DNA from 2 places in the Pseudoduganella rhizocola genome. Region 1 is predicted to be linked to the other one. Evidence: predicted binding sites of a transcription regulator. Region 1 holds the regulator's gene; the other holds the start of a gene.

Region 1 (9,616 bases):
TGCCCGGTGCATGCGACAGGAAATGACTGCCGCCCACGTCCGGGAACAGGCCGATATTCACTTCCGGCATGGCCATCTTCGTGCGGCTGGTGACAATGCGCACGCCGGTCTGCGGGCCGCCCTGCGCAATGCCCATGCCGCCGCCCATCACCACGCCGTCCATCAGCGCGATATAGGGCTTGGGATAGAAGTGGATCAGGTGATTGAGCGCGTATTCCTCGGTGAAGAAATCTTCCAGCAGGGCGCTGCCGCCGCGCGGCGTGGCATGCCCTGCCTCGTGGAAGAAACGGATATCGCCGCCTGCGCACAGCGCCTTCCCGCTGCTGGAACGGATGACGACGGCCGCCACATTTGTGTCATCGCGCCACTGCTGCAATGCAGCAGTGAGCGCCCTCACCATGTCCAGCGACAGCGAGTTCAGGGCCTTGGGACGGTCCAGCAGGATAAAGCCGGTGCCGTTCGCTACATGGGTCTGGACGAATTCGCTCATTGCGCAATGCCGAAAAATTAAGATCGTCCATTGTAACGTTGCCGCGCCGTCTATGCGATGTGTGCGGCGAAGCCCGTCTGGCCCGGCGCTACCTCCGGATGCAGCTCCATCGACGGAATCAGGTAGTCGCCGAAATTCTGCTTGCGGAAGGCGATGGGCGTAGCGGTCGCCAGCGTGTCCAGGCGCTCGCCGAGGCGCCCGCTGACCTCCGCGAAGCGCGCCTCGTCCATGGCGCGCACCCGGTATTCCACGAAGGGCGGCAGGACATCGAAACCGGGGTAGTACAGCATGCCATGCTGGATCGGAAACAGCAGGTCGTTGATGGGGCCGTTGATGCCGCGCGGGCCGTAATGCTGCTCCCAGCCGCCGGTGGTCACGATCAGCATGGCGCGCTTGCCTGCCAGCTTGCCCTCGCCGTAGCGGTCGCCCCAGCGCCGGTCCGAGTGCTCGCCCACGCCGTAGGCGAAACCGTAGGCATACACGCGGTCGAACCAGCCTTTCATGATGGCCGGCATGGAGAACCACCACAGGGGAAACTGGAACAGCACCGCATCGGCCCACATCAGCTTTGCCTGCTCGGCCGCGATGTCCGGGCTTTGCAGGCCGTTCTCGAAAGCGTATTTCGATTCGGGCGAGATATGGAAGGGCGTGCCCGGCTCGTGGGCCAGGTTATCGCCCGAGTCCACCGTGGCTTTCCACTGCATGGCGTACAGGTCCGAGACCTGCACGCTGTGGCCGGCGGCCTGCAGGCGCTGCACGCTGAAGTCGCGCAGCGAAGCGTTCAGGGAAGTGGGTTCGGGATGGGCATAAACGATCAGGATATTCATGGCTGGCTTTCATTAGTGAGAAGAAGCCAGCTTATGGATTCCTGAGGTATATTGGAAATGAATTCCCAATATTGCAGGTATTAGCATGATTAATCTCCGGCAGATCGACCTCAATCTGCTGCTCACGCTGGACGTGCTGCTGAGCGAGCACAACGTAACGCGCGCGGCCCAGCGCCTGCACCTGTCCCAGCCCTCGGTCAGCGTGCACCTGGCCAAGCTGCGCGATATCTTCAGCGACCCGCTGCTGCTGCCGGGTCCGCGCGGCATGCAGCCCACGGCGCGGGCGGAAGAGCTGCGCGAGCCGCTGCGCCTGGCCCTGCAGGCGCTGGAACAGGCGCTGGGCCCGGCCGGCAGCTTCGATCCCGCCGGCGCAAGCAATACCTGGCGCATCGCGGCGGCCGATTATGGCGAGTCGGCCATCCTGCTGCCCGCCCTGCCCCGGCTGCGGGCGGCGGCGCCCGGCGCGCGGCTGGCCGTCGTGCCTGCCGTGCTCAGCCGTCTAGCGCGCCAGGCGGAACAAGGGGAGATCGATCTTGCATTGCAGACAAGCGCCGATGCGCCGCCCAGCCTGCGCCGCCGTGCCCTGTTCACCGAACGCTATGTGCTGGTGGCGCGCAAGGGGCATCCCAAACTGAAACGCCGCCCCACGCTGGAGCAGTTCTGCGCGCTGGAGCACGCGATTGTGTCGCCGGGCGGCGGCAGTTTTACCGGCGTCACGGACGAAGCGCTGGCGGCGGCGGGCGCCGCGCGCCGCGTGGTGCTGTCGGTGCCGCATTTCCTCTTCCTGCGCTCGGCGCTGGCCTCCACCGACCTGGTGGCCATGCTGCCTTCGCGCCTGCTGCGCGATGCGCCCGAACTGCAGCAGCTGGAGGCGCCGGTAGCCGTGCAGGGCTACGAAATGGCCATGCTGTGGCATGAACGCGTGCACCGCGATCCCGCGCACAAGTGGCTGCGGGACACGATTGCGGCGGCGGTGGCGGAATAGGGGCGCAAAAAAGGGCGCCGGATGCGCCCTTGTTTTGGTGAGGCCGCTCTTTTATGCGGCGCTGGCCGGAGATTCGAAGACCTCGGCGCGATGCTTGATTGCATCGTGGTTGTGGTTCTGGACTTTGTCTTTGTACTTCATGACCTGCCGGTCCAGTTTGTCGATCAGGGTGTCGATCGCGGCATACAGGTCTTGCGCGAGGCTTTCGACGTACACCGTCTTGCCCGACATGCGCAGGTTGATTTCAGCTTTTTGCCTTTTCTCTTTCTCGGTGAGGTTATCTACACTCAGGATGACAGCAATGTCGATCACTTGATCGAAATGGCGTCTCACGCGCTCCAGCTTGTTCTGGACGTATTCGCGAATCGCGGGGGTCACTTCGAGATGATGTCCACTGATGGTGAGATTCATACACACTCCTAAAAGATGATGTAACTCAACAGGCTCTTGACGCTCGGTAAAGCTCAGACGAGCCCATTCACTACAAGGACTTGCGGAGACTGACTGGAGGGATTTTGAGGGCTTCGCGATACTTGGCAACAGTACGTCGCGCAATCACCATGCCCTGTTCTCCCAGCATGTCCGCAATCTTACTGTCGGATAAAGGGTTTTTCGGGTCTTCTGCTCCTGTGAATTGCACAATCAGCGCACGGATCGCAGTCGAGGAAGCTTCACCCCCAGCTTCAGTCGCGACGTGGCTACCAAAGAAATATTTCAACTCAAACATCCCATGTGGGGTGAGCATGTATTTCTGAGTTGTTACGCGAGAAATAGTACTCTCGTGTAAACCCAGTGTATCAGCAATTTCGCGCAACACAAGGGGTCTCATGGCAACCGCGCCATGCGAGAAAAAATTCTTCTGCCGCTCAACGATCGCTTGTGCAACGCGCAAAATTGTGTCGAAACGTTGGCGCATATTTTTGATCAGCCACTTTGCTTCCTGCAGCTGCGCGTTCATCTGCGATTCGCCCTTGCCCTGCTTGAGCAGGCTGGCATACAGCGCGTTCACGCGCAGGCGCGGCATCACGTCGTTGTTCAGCGTAACGACCCAGCCGTTGCGGCCTTTTTTCACCACCACGTCGGGCACCACATAGTCGCTCGCATCGGCAGAGAAGGCAGCGCCCGGATGCGGGTTGCAGCGGCGGATCACGGCCTGCGCCTCGCGCAGGTCTTCGTCGTCGCAGTCCAGCGCTTTTTTCAGCTTGTTGAAGTCGCGCTGGGCGAACCAGGCCAGGTGCTTCTCCACGATGCACAGGGCCATGCGGCGAGTGACCAGAGGGACGCCGGGCATGCGCTTGATCTGCAGCGCCAGGCACTCCGATGCATTGCGTGCGCCCACGCCGACGGGGTCGAAGCTTTGCAGCAGCGTGAGCGAGGTTTGCAGCTCCTCGATTTCGATATCGAGTTCTTCCGGCAGGCGCGCGTGGATCTCTTCCAGGCTCTCTTCCAGGTAGCCGTTTTCGTCGAGCGCGTCGATGATCAATTCCATCAGCGCGCGGTCGCGCGGTTCCAGCACCGTCACCCGCATCTGTTCCATCAGGTGCTCGCGCAGGCTGTGGTGGCCGGCTTCCAGCTGGGGACGCGCATCTTCGTCGTCCGGCGCTTTCGACCGGCCCGCGTCGGACCAGTCGCCGTCGCTTTCCGCGATGCCCTCGCCTTCATACTGTTCCGGCTCGGAAGGCGCGGCATCGGCCGGCGGCGTGTTCTCGTTGGCCGGGCCTTCGGCAGCAGTGGCCGTGGGCGCCGCCTGGCCGATGGCGCCATCCGCCAGCAGGCGCACGGAGCGGTCCAGCGGATCGTCCAGCCGTTCCAGCAGCGGGTTCTCAGTCAGCAGCTGTTCGAGCTCCTGGTGCAGTTCCAGCGTCGACAGCTGCAGCAGCCGGATGGACTGCTGCAGCTGGGGTGTCAGCGCGAGGTGCTGCGAGGTTCGCAGTTGCAGGGACTGTTTCATGGCTTACATGCGGAAGTGCTCGCCGAGGTAGACGCGGCGCACCGATTCGTCGGCGATGATGTCGTCGGGACGGCCGGAGGCCAGCACGCTGCCCTGGTTGATGATGTAGGCGCGGTCGCAGATGCCCAGCGTTTCGCGCACATTGTGGTCGGTGATCAGCACGCCGATGCCGCGCTCCTTGAGGAAGCGCACGATGCGCTGGATCTCGATCACGGCAATCGGGTCCACGCCGGCAAAGGGCTCGTCCAGCAGCACGAAGCGCGGATTGGTGGCCAGCGCGCGCGCAATCTCCACGCGGCGGCGCTCGCCGCCGGACAGCGACAGCGCCTGGTTCTCGCGCAGCTTCTCGATCTGCAGGTCGGCCAGCAGGGTGTTCAGGCGCTCGTCGATCTCCGCCTTCGTCAGCGGCTTGCCGTTGACCTTCTGGATCTCCAGCACGGCGCGGATATTCTCCTCCACCGTCAGCTTGCGGAACACCGACGCCTCCTGTGGCAGGTAGGACAGGCCCATGGTGGCGCGCTTGTGGATAGGCAGGCTGGAGATATCGGTGCCGCTGATATCGATGGTGCCCGCATCGGACGGCACCAGGCCCACGATCATGTAGAAGGAAGTGGTCTTGCCGGCGCCGTTGGGGCCCAGCAGGCCGACCACTTCGCCGCATTCCACCTGCAGCGACACGTCATGCACCACCTGGCGCTTGCCGTAGCTCTTCTGCAGTCCGCGAACGATGAGGGTGCTGCCGCAGCTTTGTGCTTCCATGCTTATTTCCCCGCCGCTGGCTCGGTGCGTTTCGGCTGCAGCACCATGGTGCCGCGGCCGCCGCCGGTTTTGCTGTCGCCCGTACTCGTATTGCGCACGCTGAAGAACTCGCGGCGGCTGTCGTAGGAGATGAACTCGCCCTGCACTTCGTCGCTCGGCTTGCTGCCTTCCAGGCGGCGCACCTTGGCGCGCGAATACATCTTCACGAGTTCGGACTTCTCGTCGTATTCGATGCGGTCGGCCTCGCCCTCGATCCACTGGTCGCCGGGACCGTCGCGCTTCTGGCGGAAGCTCACGCGCTTGCCGCCGCCGGCGGTCAGCGTGGCCAGCTGGTAGCCGTCCGGCGTGTAGGTGACGACTGCCTTCTCGGCCTTCATCAGAAGCGTGCCGCGCGTCAGCGTCACGTCATCGGTAAAGGTGTAGATCTGGCGCACGTCGTCGGCGTCCAGCGTGCCGTACTTGATTTCAGTCGGCTTGTAGGAGTCTGCCTTTTCGGCGCTGGCGAATCCCAGGGCGCCCAGCATCAGGGCTGCAGCAAGAAGTGTTTTTTTCATGGTTTGTTCCATTCGTTTTGCTCAACGCGCCTTCGGCGGCAGCACCATGGTGCCGCGGCCGGACAGCTGCAGCTGGCTCGTGGCATTGTTGGCGCGCATGCCGTTGGCGGTCGCCGTTGCATTCCCCAGGCGGAACTGCACCGGCTTGTTCGTTTCCATCCGGTCTTCGTCCGGGAAGATGGTCAGCTCCGGCGTGCGCAGGCGGAATTCCTGCGAAGTGGCGGAGGCGGCGCGGTCTATCTGCACATCGCCGCTCAGGACCACGCGGCTGTTATCGTCGTCGATGCGCGCGCTCTTCGCGCGGATATCCATCGGCGGAGTCTCACCGGACAGGCTGCGCACCACCGGCTTCTCGATCTCCGAGGAATCATCGACCGGCCGGTGCGTGAGCCTGTCGCCCGAAATGATGTAGCTCGGCTTGCCTTCCTTCGTCATGCGCACCAGGCTGAAACGCTCGATGATCTGGTCCGGCTCATTCAGGCGCTGGTCCGCCTGCAGCTCTTCGCCGCTGCGGTTCATCACCTCCAGCAGCCAGAAGCTGCCGAGCGCGAACAGCAGCGCCAGCGCCATGGCAATAGAGACGCGGAAGCGGTGGGCTGTCCTCTGGTTACGCATCGCTCTTCCTCAGGCCATGAACTGGTTCAGGATCTTGTCATAGCTGTTTTGCGCGCGCATCACGAATTCGCAAACTTCGCGCACGGCGCCCTTGCCGCCGGCCGCCTCCGTGATGTGGTGCACGCGGCTGTGCACTTCCGGCCGGCCGTTCGGCACCGACACCGCAAAGCCCACGCGGCTCAGGATGGGCAGGTCCACCACGTCGTCGCCGATGAAGCCCACCTGCTCTTCCGCCAGGTTCAGCTGCGCCAGCAGGGCCTTGAAGGGCGTGAGCTTGTCATGGCCGCCCTGGTGCACGAATTCGATGCCCAGGTCCCTGGCGCGGGCCGTGACCTGCGGCGAGCGGCGCGCGCTGATGATGGCCGTCAGCACGCCCGATTCCTGCAGCAGCTTGATGCCCAGGCCATCCTGCACATTGAAGGTCTTCAGCGCCTCGCCTTCGGCGCCGTAATGCAGGCTGCCGTCGGTCAGCACGCCGTCCACGTCGAAGATCATCAGCTTGACCTTGGCGGCGCGCGCCACGTTGTCCAGGTTGAAGGCGGCGCTCATCAGATCACCTTGGCGCGGGTCAGGTCATGGATGTGCAGGGCGCCCACCAGCTTGCCCTCGCCGTCCACCACCAGCATCTGGTTGATGCGGTGCTGTTCCATCACGGCCACCGCGTCCACGGCCAGCTTGTCCGGGCCGATGCTGCGCGGGTTGGCGTGCATCACGTCGCGCATCACCACCTTGCTGAAATCCTGCACCTTGTCAATCAGGCGGCGCAGGTCGCCGTCGGTGAAGACGCCCAGCGGACGGCGTTCCGCGTCCACCACGGCGGTCATGCCCATGCCCTTCTGCGTAATCTCCAGCAGCGCGTCCGGCAGCGTGGTGTCCGGCGTAACGGCCGGCACGGCGTCGCCGCTGCGCATCACGTCGCGCACATGGGTCAGCAGGCGGCGGCCCAGGGCGCCGCCCGGATGCGACCGTGCAAAATCTTCTTCCTTGAAGCCGCGCAGGTCCAGCAGCGCGACGGCGATCGCGTCGCCCAGCGCCAGCGTAACCGTGGTGCTGGCGGTCGGCGCCAGGTTCATCGGGCAGGCTTCCTTGGCCACGGACACGTTCAGGTGCACGTCCGCCAGGCGCGCCAGGCTCGAATTGTCGTTGCCGGTCATGGAAATCACCAGGCCGCCCATGCGCTTGACCACCGGGAGGATGGCCATCAGCTCCGAACTCTCGCCGGAATAGGAAATCGCAATGAAGGCGTCTTCCGGCGTGACCATGCCCAGGTCGCCGTGCGCCGCTTCGGCCGGATGCACGAACAGGGCCGGCGTGCCGGTCGAAGCCAGCGTGGCGGCGATCTTGCGGCCGATATGGCCGGACTTGCCAATGCCGGACACCACGACGCGGCCCTTGCAATTGAGCAACAGCGTGACGGCCTTGCCGACGCTCTCGTCCGTGGCAAGGCGCGCGTGCAGCTCGGTCAGCGCGTCGGCCTCGATCTGCAGGGCCTCGCGCGCCAGTTGCAGGGCGCGTGTTGCGGTTGTGGCATCAAAATCTTTCAGCATTGTTTTTTCATGGGTTACACTCATGCCGAAAGTATAGCCGAATTGGTAAAGCAAAAAACTTGCCAGATGTTATAAACGACCTGAAACCAACTCGACTAGAGCCAGGGATAGACCCAGATCAATGTTTTCGCCACTTGAACTGACACTCCTTTTACTGGGTAGTGCCGTGCTGGGCGTTGTCGCCTTCCGCATGCTGCACCTGCCTCCGATGCTGGGCTACCTGGCGGTCGGCATCCTGATCGGCCCCCACGCCCTGGGCCTGGCCGAAGAAAGCCACGCCACCCACACCCTGGCCGAATTCGGCGTGGTGTTCCTGATGTTTTCCATCGGCCTTGAATTCTCGCTGCCCAAGCTGATGGCCATGCGCAGCATCGTGTTCGGGCTGGGCATGGCGCAGGTAGGCATGACGATTGCGTCCACCATGCTGTTCGGCTGGCTCATTGCCGCGGCGCTGCCGCCCTCCATCCACCTGAGCTGGCAGGCTTCCTTCGCGCTGGGCGGCGCGCTGGCCATGTCCTCCACCGCCATCGTGGTGAAGATGCTGACCGAGCGCCTGGAGCTGGAAAGCGACCATGGGCGCAAGATCATCGGCATCCTGCTGTTCCAGGACCTGGCCGTGGTGCCTCTGCTGATCCTGATTCCCGCGCTGGCGCGCAATCCTGACAACCTGGTGGAAACCCTGGCCTGGGCCGGCGGCAAGGCCGTGATCGTGCTGGTGCTGCTGCTCTTTATCGGCCAGAAGCTGATGCGCAGCTGGTTCACCATCGTCGTCAAGCGCCGCTCGCAGGAGCTGTTCATGCTCAACCTGCTGCTGGTGACGCTGGGCGCGGCCTGGATTACCGAGCGCGCCGGCCTGTCGCTGGCCCTGGGTGCCTTCGTGGCGGGCATGCTGATCTCCGAGACCGAATACAAGCACCAGGTGGAAGAAGACATCAAACCTTTCCGCGACGTGCTGCTCGGCCTGTTCTTCATCACCGTGGGCATGCTGCTGAATGTGCGGGTGGTGTTCGAAAACTGGTGGCTGGTGCTGATCCTGCTGGCCGGCCCGGTGCTGCTCAAGTTTGCGCTGATTGCCGGACTGGCCAAGCTGTTCGGCTCCTCGGACGGCACCTCGATGCGCACCGGCCTGGCGCTGGCGCAGGCGGGCGAATTCGGCTTCGTGCTGCTGAACGTGGTGGGCGGCGTGCAGCTGGTGGACCCGTTCGTGATCCAGGTGGTGCTGGCTTCGATGGTGCTGTCGATGCTGCTGGCGCCCTTCCTCATCGAGCATTCGGACAAGCTGGTGCTCAAGTTCTCCGCCAACGAATGGATGATGCAGTCGCTGACGCTGACCAAGATTGCAGCGCGCACCATGTCCACCAAGAAGCACGTGATCGTGGCAGGGTTCGGCCGCAGCGGGCAGAACCTCGCGCGCCTGCTGCAGGAAGAAGACATCGAATACCATGCGCTCGACCTCGATCCCACGCGGGTACAGGAGGCGCAGGCAGCGGGCGCCAACGTGTCCTATGGCGACGCGGCGCGGCGTGAAAGCCTGGTGGCGGCGGGTATCTACCGCGCCAGCGCCGTAGTCATCACCTATGCCAGCACGCCTTCCGCGCTGAAGGTGCTGCACCTGGTGCACGAACTGGCGCCGACCCTGCCGGTGATTGTGCGCAGCCACGACGACACGGACCTCGACCGGCTGAAGGAAGCCGGGGCCGCGGAAGTGGTGCCGGAACTGATGGAGGGCAGCCTGATGCTCGCCTCGCACGCGCTGGTGATGCTGGGCGTGCCGCTGCGGCGCGTGGTGCACCGTGTGCAGGCAGCGCGGGAAGAACGCTATGCCTCGCTGCGCGGCTTCTTCCACGGCGCCAGCGACAGCGGCGACGAGGCGGAGCTGGTCCGCCTG
Region 2 (9,616 bases), on a different contig from region 1:
ATCATCAGGCTGCGCACGCGCTCCAGCACTTCGTGGATATTCACATCGCCCACGATATGCGGGCGGCGGTGCGGCGCCAGCAGGCGGTCCACCAGCGTCTGCAGGCGGTCCGCCTCCTTGATGATGACCTGGGTGTACTCGCGCAGCTGGCCCAGGTGCAGCGGCGGCAGCTCCATTTCCAGCAGCTGGGCCGCGCCGCGGATGCCGCCCAGCGGATTCTTGATTTCATGCGCCAGGTTGCGGATCAGCTCCTTGTTCACCTGGCTCTGGTCCAGCAGGCGCTCCTCGCGGTCCAGCTTCATCTGCTGCACCGTTTCGCGCAGCTCGACCAGCACGCCGCCGGGAGGCTCGTCCAGCGCGCTGACGATGGTGTGCACCTGCAGCGCATCGCGCCCCAGCCGCTCCAGCGTCAGTTCCTGGCGCAGGTCGGAGAACTGGTGGGCGCGGGCCTGGGCCGTGATGTTGTCCAGCTCGGCCGCATTGATGAACAGGTCGCCCAGCGTCTGGCGCGACATGGCCTTCAGCGAGCTTTCCAGCAGGTTCTCGGCCGCCGCGTTGGCGTAAACGATATGGTTGCTGCCGTCGATCAGCAGCACGGCGGAGGCCAGCAGGTCCAGCCCGGCCATGGACGGCAGGCGCGGCTCCGCAAAATTGCTCACTCTGGTCATCGTATGTTTGCGATTTCCCTGCGCAGGGCTTCCACATTCTTCTCCGAGCGGGAGATGCTGTCGCGCAGCGTGGCCACGCGCTCCTGGTACTTGGCGTAGTTGCGTTCATCGCCGCGCCGTTCCGGCTCGCCGTTATTGAACTCCACCTTCAGTTCCGCCAGCTTCTTCATCTCTGCGTTCAGCTCCTCGGTGAGGATGGCGCGCCGGTCCGCATCGCGCGCCTTCTGCTCGGCGTTATCGATGCGCGGGAACTGCGACGCGGCGGCCGGCACCTGCGGCCTGGCCTTCGGCGGCGCACTGCGCGCAGCCGGCGCCGCGATCGCGCCCGGCACATCCAGCAGTACACAGTGGCTGCCCTTGCGGCTGTCCGTGTACTCCTTGTGCCCGTTGGCATCCACACAACGATAGATCTGCGCCTGGGCCGAACCGGCCGCCAGCGCCAGTACAAGAATGCGTTTTTTCATGCCCCGACTATACAACATTCGAAAAAAAACGCGAGGAAAGCACTGGCTCGCCTCGCGCCGTTTTGCGCCGGCTCGGGAACCGGCTGCACCGCTCTTACAGCGAGTAGTACATGTCGAACTCAACCGGATGCGTGGTCATGCGCATGCGGGTGACTTCGCTCATCTTCAGCTCGATGTAGGCGTCGATCATGGTGTCGGTGAACACGCCGCCGCGGGTCAGGAACTCGCGGTCCTTGTTCAGCGCATCCAGGGCCTCTTCCAGCGAAGCGCAGACGGTCGGGATCAGCGCGTCTTCTTCCGGCGGCAGGTGGTACAGGTCTTTCGACGCGGCTTCGCCCGGGTGGATCTTGTTCTGCACGCCGTCCAGGCCGGCCATCATCAGCGCGGCGAAGCACAGGTATGGGTTGGCCAGCGGGTCCGGGAAGCGGGTTTCGATACGGCGGCCTTTGGGATTGGCCACGTGCGGAATACGGATCGAAGCGGAACGGTTACGGGCCGAGTACGCCAGTTTCACCGGTGCTTCGAAGCCTGGCACCAGGCGCTTGTAGGAGTTGGTGCCGGGGTTGGTGATCGCGTTCAGGGCCTTGGCGTGCTTGATGATGCCGCCGATGTAGTACAGCGCGAAGTCGGACAGGCCGGCATAGCCGTCGCCGGCGAACAGGTTCTTGCCGTCTTTCCAGATCGACTGGTGCACGTGCATGCCCGAGCCGTTGTCGCCAACGATAGGCTTCGGCATGAAGGTAGCGGTTTTGCCGTAGCTGTGCGCCACGTTCCACACAATGTATTTCAGGTTCTGGGTCCAGTCGGCGCGCTCGACCAGGGTCGAGAACTTGGTGCCGATTTCGTTCTGGCCGGCGCCCGCCACTTCGTGGTGGTGCACTTCAACCGGGATGCCCATCGATTCGAGGATCAGGCACATTTCCGAGCGCATGTCCTGGAAGGAATCGACTGGAGGCACAGGGAAGTAGCCGCCCTTGACGGTTGGACGATGGCCGCTGTTGCCGCCTTCGATGTCCTTGTCGGTCGACCAGGAAGCTTCGTCGGAGTCGATCTTGACCATGGCGCCGGACATGTCGATCTTCCACTTCACGGAGTCGAAGATGAAGAATTCCGGCTCCGGGCCGAAGTAGGCGGTGTCGCCCAGGCCGGAGGATTTGAGGTAGGCTTCGGCGCGCTTGGCGATGGAGCGCGGATCGCGGTCGTAACCCTTGCCGTCCGACGGTTCGATCACGTCGCACTGCATGAACAGGGTGGTCTCTTCCATGAACGGGTCGATGTTCGCGGTGTTCGGATCAGGGATCAGCAGCATGTCGGACGCTTCGATGCCCTTCCAGCCAGCGATCGAGGAGCCGTCGAAGGCGTGGCCGGACTCGAACTTGTCGATGTCAAAAGCGGACACAGGCACGGTAACGTGCTGTTCTTTACCACGGGTATCGGCAAAACGGAAATCAACGAATTTGACTTCGTTATCTTTTACCATCTTCAGAACTTCTTCGGCGGTCATTGCCATGCATATCTCCTAAGTGAAAAGGGCTGCCGCACCGGAATGCGGCAAAAACTCGCGGATTGAGTAAGCAGGTTCCATGCCAGCGGGCATCGGAGCTAAAATCCTTTGGGCAAAGCCCGCGCACCACGATTGCACATGCACTCATTTAGTGCAATCTCATCCATTTGCACTGAAATGGTGAAAATGCATCACACTGGTGCGCCGCGGTGCGCGACCATCATAAACGAAGACGAAAGCGGAAAACATGGCGACCCCGGAACAAATTCTCGAACGCGCCCGCACGCGCGACACCACCCTGCCCTATGCCGGCGCGGTGACACCGGACGAGGCGTACCAGCTGTTGAAGTCCGATCCCGCCATCAAGCTGGTGGACGTGCGCACCAATGCGGAGCGCGACTGGGTGGGCCGCGTGACAATTCCGGAAGCCCAGCATGCCGCCGTGCAATGGAGCACCTGGCCGGGCGGCGCCCCCAATCCCGATTTCCTGGCCCAGCTGGCGGCCGTGGCGGGCAAGGACGAGGTGCTGCTCTTCCTGTGCCGTTCCGGCGTGCGCTCGCGCCACTCGGCGAAACTGGCGACGGAACACGGCTACACGTGCTGCTACGACATCCTGGAAGGGTTCGAAGGCGACAAGGACAGCGCGGGCCACCGCAAGACGGTGGGCGGCTGGTGCAAGGCCGGCCTGCCCTGGCTGGGCGCCTGATTCAGTCGGGGGCCCACAGGGCCAGGTATTGGTCCGAGCGGTTCAGCAGGTCGCGCTCCATCTCCCGCAGGCGGCCGGGCGGCGGCTGCGCATGGCGGCTGAAGCCGCTATAGCCGAGGCCGAGGCGGCCGCCCGGCACCGCATAGCCGGCGAATTCCAGGATGGTCGGCAGCAGGTCGAAATGCAGCAGCTGGCCGCGCACCGGCGCCGGCGCATCGCGCGCAATGAAGCGGTTGAAGATGGCGCGGCGCGGCAGCGATTCCAGCTGCGCCGACAGCGGGTTCTTGCGCGCGAGGTGGTCGCCCATGATCACGATATTGGTGTTCTCCAGGTAGCCCTGCTCGCGCGCGAAGCGCACGAAGTCCGCCACCTCGGCCGCCGTGCAGGACACAATGCCCTCGAAGCCCGCCGCATAGCCGGCCCGCGCGCAATGCGCGGACCGGGGGCCGCCCGGCTCGTGGGTATCCACTGTCAGCAGCGACAGGTTGAAGCGCTGCTTCGAGGCCGCCAGCTGGCGCAGCTTTGCCCGCGCCTCGCGGAACAGGTCGGCGTCGTACAGGCCCCAGCCGTTCATGGCGCTTTCGCTGGCGCCGCGCCGCAGCCACTCGTCCTTGCCGTAGACTTCATGGTAGTGGTGCTGGCGCAGGAATTTGTCCTTGCCCGCGAAGCGCGCCGACGCACCGCCCATGAACACATTGCGGTAGCCGCGCTGCGCCAGCAGGTCGGGCAGGCAGACAGCCTTGCCCAGGAAGGAATCCATCATCTGCCCCTGCGTATTGCCGTCGAAAATTGTGACCCGCTCCAGCGGCACCCCGCACTGCGTAGCGACCAGGGCGGCAATGGTCCAGCCGGTGCCGGGCGCCTGCTCGTACGCGGCAAAGCTGGCGCCGTGCAGGCCGGTGAGCGGCGCAATCAGGTCGCGGCCGAAGGCAGCGCGGTCGGCATAGCCCGTTTCCAGGCTCTCCACATAAATGAGGATCAGGTTCTTCGCCTCCCTTTCGGCCAGCTGGACCGAGCCCGGCTGCACATAGTTCGCGCCGAAGTAATCCGGCCCGAAATTGGCGCCCACATATTTCAGGGCCGAGACATCCCACAGCCAGAAGCCGGCGGCGGCGGCCAGCAGCACATTGGGCAGCTGCCGGTAGAGACGGCACAGCGCCGGCCGCCATGCGCGCGGCTGCCGCAGCAGCGCGCCCAGCAGGCGGCGCTCGGCGGCAAGCAGCAGTGCCAGGAAAATGCAGGGCGCCAGCACGCACCAGCGGACAAAGCGCCTGGTAAAAACGGGATCGGAGCTGCGGACGATATCGACGCCGAAGTTCAGGTGATAGGCGATCTGGTTGACATCCAGCTGGCCGAAGTAGCGGTGGATCCAGTAGCTCAGGCAGAACAGGAAGATCGCCAGCAGGCACAGCGCACCGCGCAGGATGCGTTTGCCGGAAAAAGAAAGAGATCGTGGGCCCATGAGGGCCCATGATCTCAATCGTGTGTATCGAACAAGTTTCTAATACGCAGCTTTTTGTATCGTACTGTTGTTCACTTGTAAATCAACACTGACACCATGGGGTCTGGCCCTATGGTGTCAGTGTTCTGCCTTAGAAGGCGTAGTTGACGCGGGCGTAGACGTAGCGGCCGGAGCGGCCGAACGGCGAGTAGTTGGAGAACGGCGCGTTGCCCGTGGTGTTCTGCGCCGTGGTGTAGGCATCAGGGTACTGGTCGAACACGTTATCCGCGCCCAGCGCCAGCGACAGCTGCTTGTTCACCGCATAGCGGCCCTCCAGGTCCACCAGCACCTTGGCCGATGCCCACTGGTCCAGCGTCGCCGGCGAGGCCGGGGTCAGGATCTTGCCGTAGCGCGTGGCGCGTGCCGTCGCGCCCCAGGCGCCCATCGACCAGTTCAGGTTGGCGCTGAACTTGGTCTTCGGCGTGCCTTCTTCGAACGTCAGCACATTCACGCGGTCGAACAGGATCGGCGCCGGGCTCAGGGCTGCCAGCTGCGCCGTGGCCGGTACCTTGGTCACGTCGGTCTTGGTGTAGTTGCCCGCCAGCGTGAGATCCAGCTTGCCGGCCGTGCCCAGCGAGAACGGATGGTTGAACACCACATCCACACCATCCGTCGTGGTATCCACGCCGTTGATGAAGAAGCGGCCGCCGCCAATGCCGATGAAGCCGCGCGCCGTCAGGTAGTCGCGCACATTGGCCGCCGTCAGGTTCTCCGACAGCACGATGCGGTTGCGGATCTTGATCTTGTAGCCGTCCACCGTGAGGCTGCCGCGGCCCAGCTTCATCACCGCGCCGAAGGAGTAGTTGGTGGACTTCTCGGCTTCCAGCGGCTTCGCGCCCAGCGCAATCGCGGCCGGGTCGGCAGGCTTGAAGGTGGTGATGTCGTAAGGGATGCCGTTGATGAAGTTGGTCGACGTCGAGGTGAAGTTCTGCTGCTGCATCGATGGCGCGCGGAAGCCGTTCTGCACCGAACCACGCAGCGCGAAGTCCTTGGTGAAGTTGTAGCGGCCTGCCAGCTTGCCGGACCAGTTGTTGCCGAAGTCCGAGTAGTGCTCGCCGCGCACCGCGAAGGAGCCGAGGAAGTTCTGCGTCAGGTTCGCTTCGAAGTCGGCGAAGATACTGAGCGCGGTACGGTGGCTGTTCGATGCATCGCTCGGGCGGAAGCCCGGGAACACCTGCGACCCCGATGCGGTGGGTGCGCCGCTTGGCAGCAGCACGCCGCCATTGCGGTAGGAATCCGGCTCGCCGGCCCACAGCTTGTAGCCTTCGCGGCGCGCCTCGGCGCCCAGCGCCACGTTCAGGTCGGAGGCCAGGCCCACGTCGAACTGGCGCACGCCGGACAGGTTGAAGGTCAGCTGGTCGTAGGAGTAGCCGCCCGCATCGAAGCTGGTTTTGGACGATGGGCCGATCGAGCGGTTCAGCGTGTTCTCGATGGTGTAGGCCATCTCGTTCTTGCCGTAGCTGAGCGAGGTGTCCATGTCCCAGCCGCCCAGCATCCAGGTCACGCCTGCCGCCGCGCTGTAGTCGTCCACGTCCGGCGAGATGATGGGCAGGAAGCCGTTCGGATAGATCTGGATGGTGTTGTTGTCCTGCAGCGCGCGGCGGAAGAAGCCGCCCGATTTCGCTTCGCGCTTCTGGTAGCTGCTCCAGGCATACAGCTTCACGCCGTCGCCAAGGTTATTGCCCGCATTGACGAACAGCGTGGACTGCTTCATCTCCGGCTCGCCGTACCAGGCGTTGAAACGGTTGATGGTGGCTTCGCGCGGATCGAAGGCGCCGCTCACCAGCGGGTATTGCTGGCGCATGTCGTAGCCGCTGCGCTCCGTGTGCGCCTGGTCCTTGTATTCGGCGGCGATGGTCACATGGCCGGATTCGCCCCATGGCAGGCCTTTCCACAGGCTGACGGTGCCGGTCTGGCCGTCGGTGCGTTCGCGCGAGGTCGGGCCGGCAGCCCAGTTGGCGCCTGCCGGCGGCGGCGCCACGGCGAATTCGTATTCGGTGATGCGGGCGCCATAGCTCGCGGTCGCCTCGCCGCCGCTGCGGTCGGTGCGCAGGCGGATATTGACCACGCCCGCAATCGCGTCCGAGCCGTATTGGGCCGATGCGCCGTCGCGCAGCACTTCAATGTTCTTCACCATCGCCGTCGGGATGGTGTTCATGTCCACTGCCGCCGAACCGCGGCCGATGGTGCCGTTCAGGTTGATCAGCGAGGAGGTGTGGCGGCGCTTGGAATTCACCAGCACCAGGGTCTGGTCCGGCGCCAGGCCGCGCAAGGTGGCGGGACGGATGGTGTCGGTGCCGTCCGCCAGGCCGGGACGCGGGAAATTCAGCGATGGCAGCGCCACGGACAGCGCCTGGCTGATCTCGGGCACGCCGGTGTTCTTGATGGTGTCGGCAGAAATCACGTCCACCGGCGCCGACGTATCGAGCACGGTGCGGTTGGAAACGCGGGTGCCGGTCACCACCACGGTGGCCTGGCTGTCTTCCGTTGCCTGGGTTGGGGTTTGGGCGAATGCCGCGCCGGCGAACAGCGAAGCAATGGTGGCCGCCAGGAGGCTCTTGTTTGGTTTTCTCGTACTCTGCATTGTGGATCCCTTCGAATTATTTTTGAGGCTTGATCGAACGATGGGGCTTATTCGGTCTTGCTGCGCAAGGCCTAATTTAATGTAGTGATGAGCCTGCTCGCCTGTCAATTAATTCGGGATCGAATTTCACCAATTGGGGAAAGAAACAACATTGTTTCGTTTTACCAATAAAGTTCAGTCCGTACTACTACTTACTTGTCCGATGACTCGCTGCCGCACGAAGTTGATATGGCTGCGCAGGCCATACAGGTCGTCCGCAAAGGACAAGGGGATCGAGATCTGGTTCACGCGCTGTTCGATATCGTTCAGGCGTTCCAGCTGGGCCTTGCTGACCTCCTCGCGGCGCTCCGGCGGCGCCGCTTCCAGCGCCTGTTCCACCGCGCGCAGCTGGCCGTACCAGCGGTAGATGCGCGAGCGGATGCGCCACACATACAGGGGCGGCACCACGCGCGACAGCGGCAGGATCAGCGCGCCCAGCGCCACCACCACCACCCACATGCGGTCGAAGAAATTGGCCAGCCAGAAGTTCATGTAGCGCTGCAGGAAAGGCGGCCCGTCCTTGTAGAACTTGGCCGCTTCCGGCGCCACCGGAATCTCGCTGAAGCGCGGCGAAGGGAACTGCCCCTGCTGCTGGAACCACCCTGCCCCGCTGTGGATGCGCGCCGCCGCCTGCACGAAGAGATCGACCAGGGCCGGGTGCAGGTCTTCGCGCGCCACCAGCGTGGCGGTGGGCGCAATCAGGTGATAGTCGCGCGCCGGCAGGTCGCGGCCCAGGTCCACGATGCCGCGCGGCAGCGTCACATGCGTGAGGAAAGGCAGGCGGCGCGTATAGGCCTCGGCCTGCGCGAAATCGAACAGCGCCATGCCGGGCGTGGCCAGCAGCATCTGGATCAGCGGGTCGTCCGGCGCCGCGGCAAACACGATGCCGTCGACGCGGCCTTCGATCAGCTCGACGGTGGCCGGCGTGTTGTCCAGCTGGGAGGCCTGGATCTCTTTTACATCCAGGCCATTCACTTCCAGCACCTGGCGGAACAGGCGCGGCGCCCCGCTGCCCCTGGCGCCGATATTGATCCTCATGCCCTTCAGCTGCGTGAGCTGGGTGATGGGCGGCTTGCCCTTGTGTTCGCGCAGGAAAAGCCACAGCGGTTCCGTGAACAGGCTGCCCAGCGAAACCAGGCCGCGCCGCTCGGCTTCCGCCTGGTCGGTGGTGCCGCTTTGCACGAAGGCGATATCGACCTTCCCTTCGTTCAGCAGGCGCAGGTTTTCGCGCGAGCCGTGCGAGCCTTTGAGCGCAACGGCAATGCCATGCTTGCCCAGCTCCTGGGCGTACTTCCGGCCGATGCGGTCATAGGCGCTGTTCTCCTGCCCGGTGCCGAGGGTGACGCGGCGCGGCGGCGCCGGATCGACGATCAGGTAGGCGGCGACGCACAGCGCGGCGATCAACAGGAAGGTTGGCGCCGCGCTGGCTATCAGGTCGCTGAACGAGAAGCGCGTGAACTTTAAGATGCGTGTGACGTGGTGGCGTACGGGTTTCATGCCCGGATTTTAACGCCCGCAGGCCTTCACGGGCGCGCCGAGCGCCGCCGCCGCTGCCGCCACCGAAGTGCCCGGCTTGAGCGCCGCCTGCGGTTCGATCAGCGGCATCAGGCTGGGCGCCAGCACCGTCAGCAGCTGTACCGGCAGCGCCGACGTGAAGTCGTAATTCTTCGATTCCGGCCCGTGCACATAGGCCGTCATGCTGCCGAAGAAGCGTTCGCCGATATTGAACACGAAGGTCGCCGAGCGGTTCACATAGCGCGATTCGATCAGGCGCCCGCCCGCCGCATACACGTCGAAGCGCTGGTCGCCGGTGCCGGTCTTGCCGCCCACGGGGATAATGGCGCCGTCCGCGCCCACGAAGGCCGCCTTGACACGGCGCGCCGTACCGTCCGATACCACGCCGCGGATTTCATCGGCCGCCACGCGCGCCACTTCCGGCGACAGCACCTGTTCGTTGCTGCTGCTCCTGGCGCGCGCCACCTTGGTGTCGTAAGGCGTGCCGGCCGCGAAATGCAGCGACTCGATGCGCTGCGTGGTCTTGCGCACGCCGCCGTTGACGATAATGCCCATCATCTCGGCCAGCGAGGACGGACGGTCGGCCGAGGCGCCCAGCGTGGTCGCATAGGAAGGCACCAGCGAGTCGAAGGGAT

Evidence for each region. The regulator sigma-54, encoded in region 1, starts transcription at its own class of promoters, with help from an activator protein. The targets are predictions, from matches to a motif close to TGGCANGNAANCTGCTTT.
Region 2: a site for sigma-54 is predicted at 2,704-2,721, ahead of glnA (type I glutamate--ammonia ligase). Genes of this name have one in related genera too.

The regions. Positions count from the first base shown of each region.
Region 1 is NZ_JBJQIK030000011.1:93,507-103,122, reverse strand. Features, by position in the region: gene ACJRPG_RS21115 (enoyl-CoA hydratase/isomerase family protein) at 1-490, opposite strand, end outside; gene ACJRPG_RS21110 (NAD(P)H-dependent oxidoreductase) at 541-1,317, opposite strand; gene ACJRPG_RS21105 (LysR family transcriptional regulator) at 1,403-2,302, shown strand; gene hpf (ribosome hibernation-promoting factor, HPF/YfiA family) at 2,354-2,713, opposite strand; gene ACJRPG_RS21095 (RNA polymerase factor sigma-54) at 2,784-4,253, opposite strand; gene lptB (LPS export ABC transporter ATP-binding protein) at 4,257-5,012, opposite strand; gene lptA (lipopolysaccharide transport periplasmic protein LptA) at 5,015-5,566, opposite strand; gene lptC (LPS export ABC transporter periplasmic protein LptC) at 5,588-6,181, opposite strand; gene ACJRPG_RS21075 (KdsC family phosphatase) at 6,191-6,730, opposite strand; gene ACJRPG_RS21070 (KpsF/GutQ family sugar-phosphate isomerase) at 6,730-7,752, opposite strand; gene ACJRPG_RS21065 (monovalent cation:proton antiporter family protein) at 7,850-9,616, shown strand, end outside.
Region 2 is NZ_JBJQIK030000007.1:6,577-16,192, forward strand. Features, by position in the region: gene glnL (nitrogen regulation protein NR(II)) at 1-668, opposite strand, end outside; gene ACJRPG_RS16040 (DUF4124 domain-containing protein) at 665-1,132, opposite strand; gene glnA (type I glutamate--ammonia ligase) at 1,227-2,642, opposite strand; gene ACJRPG_RS16050 (rhodanese-like domain-containing protein) at 2,884-3,342, shown strand; gene ACJRPG_RS16055 (sulfatase-like hydrolase/transferase) at 3,344-4,804, opposite strand; gene ACJRPG_RS16060 (TonB-dependent receptor plug domain-containing protein) at 4,935-7,427, opposite strand; gene ACJRPG_RS16065 (TAXI family TRAP transporter solute-binding subunit) at 7,602-8,963, opposite strand; gene ACJRPG_RS16070 (transglycosylase domain-containing protein) at 8,973-9,616, opposite strand, start outside.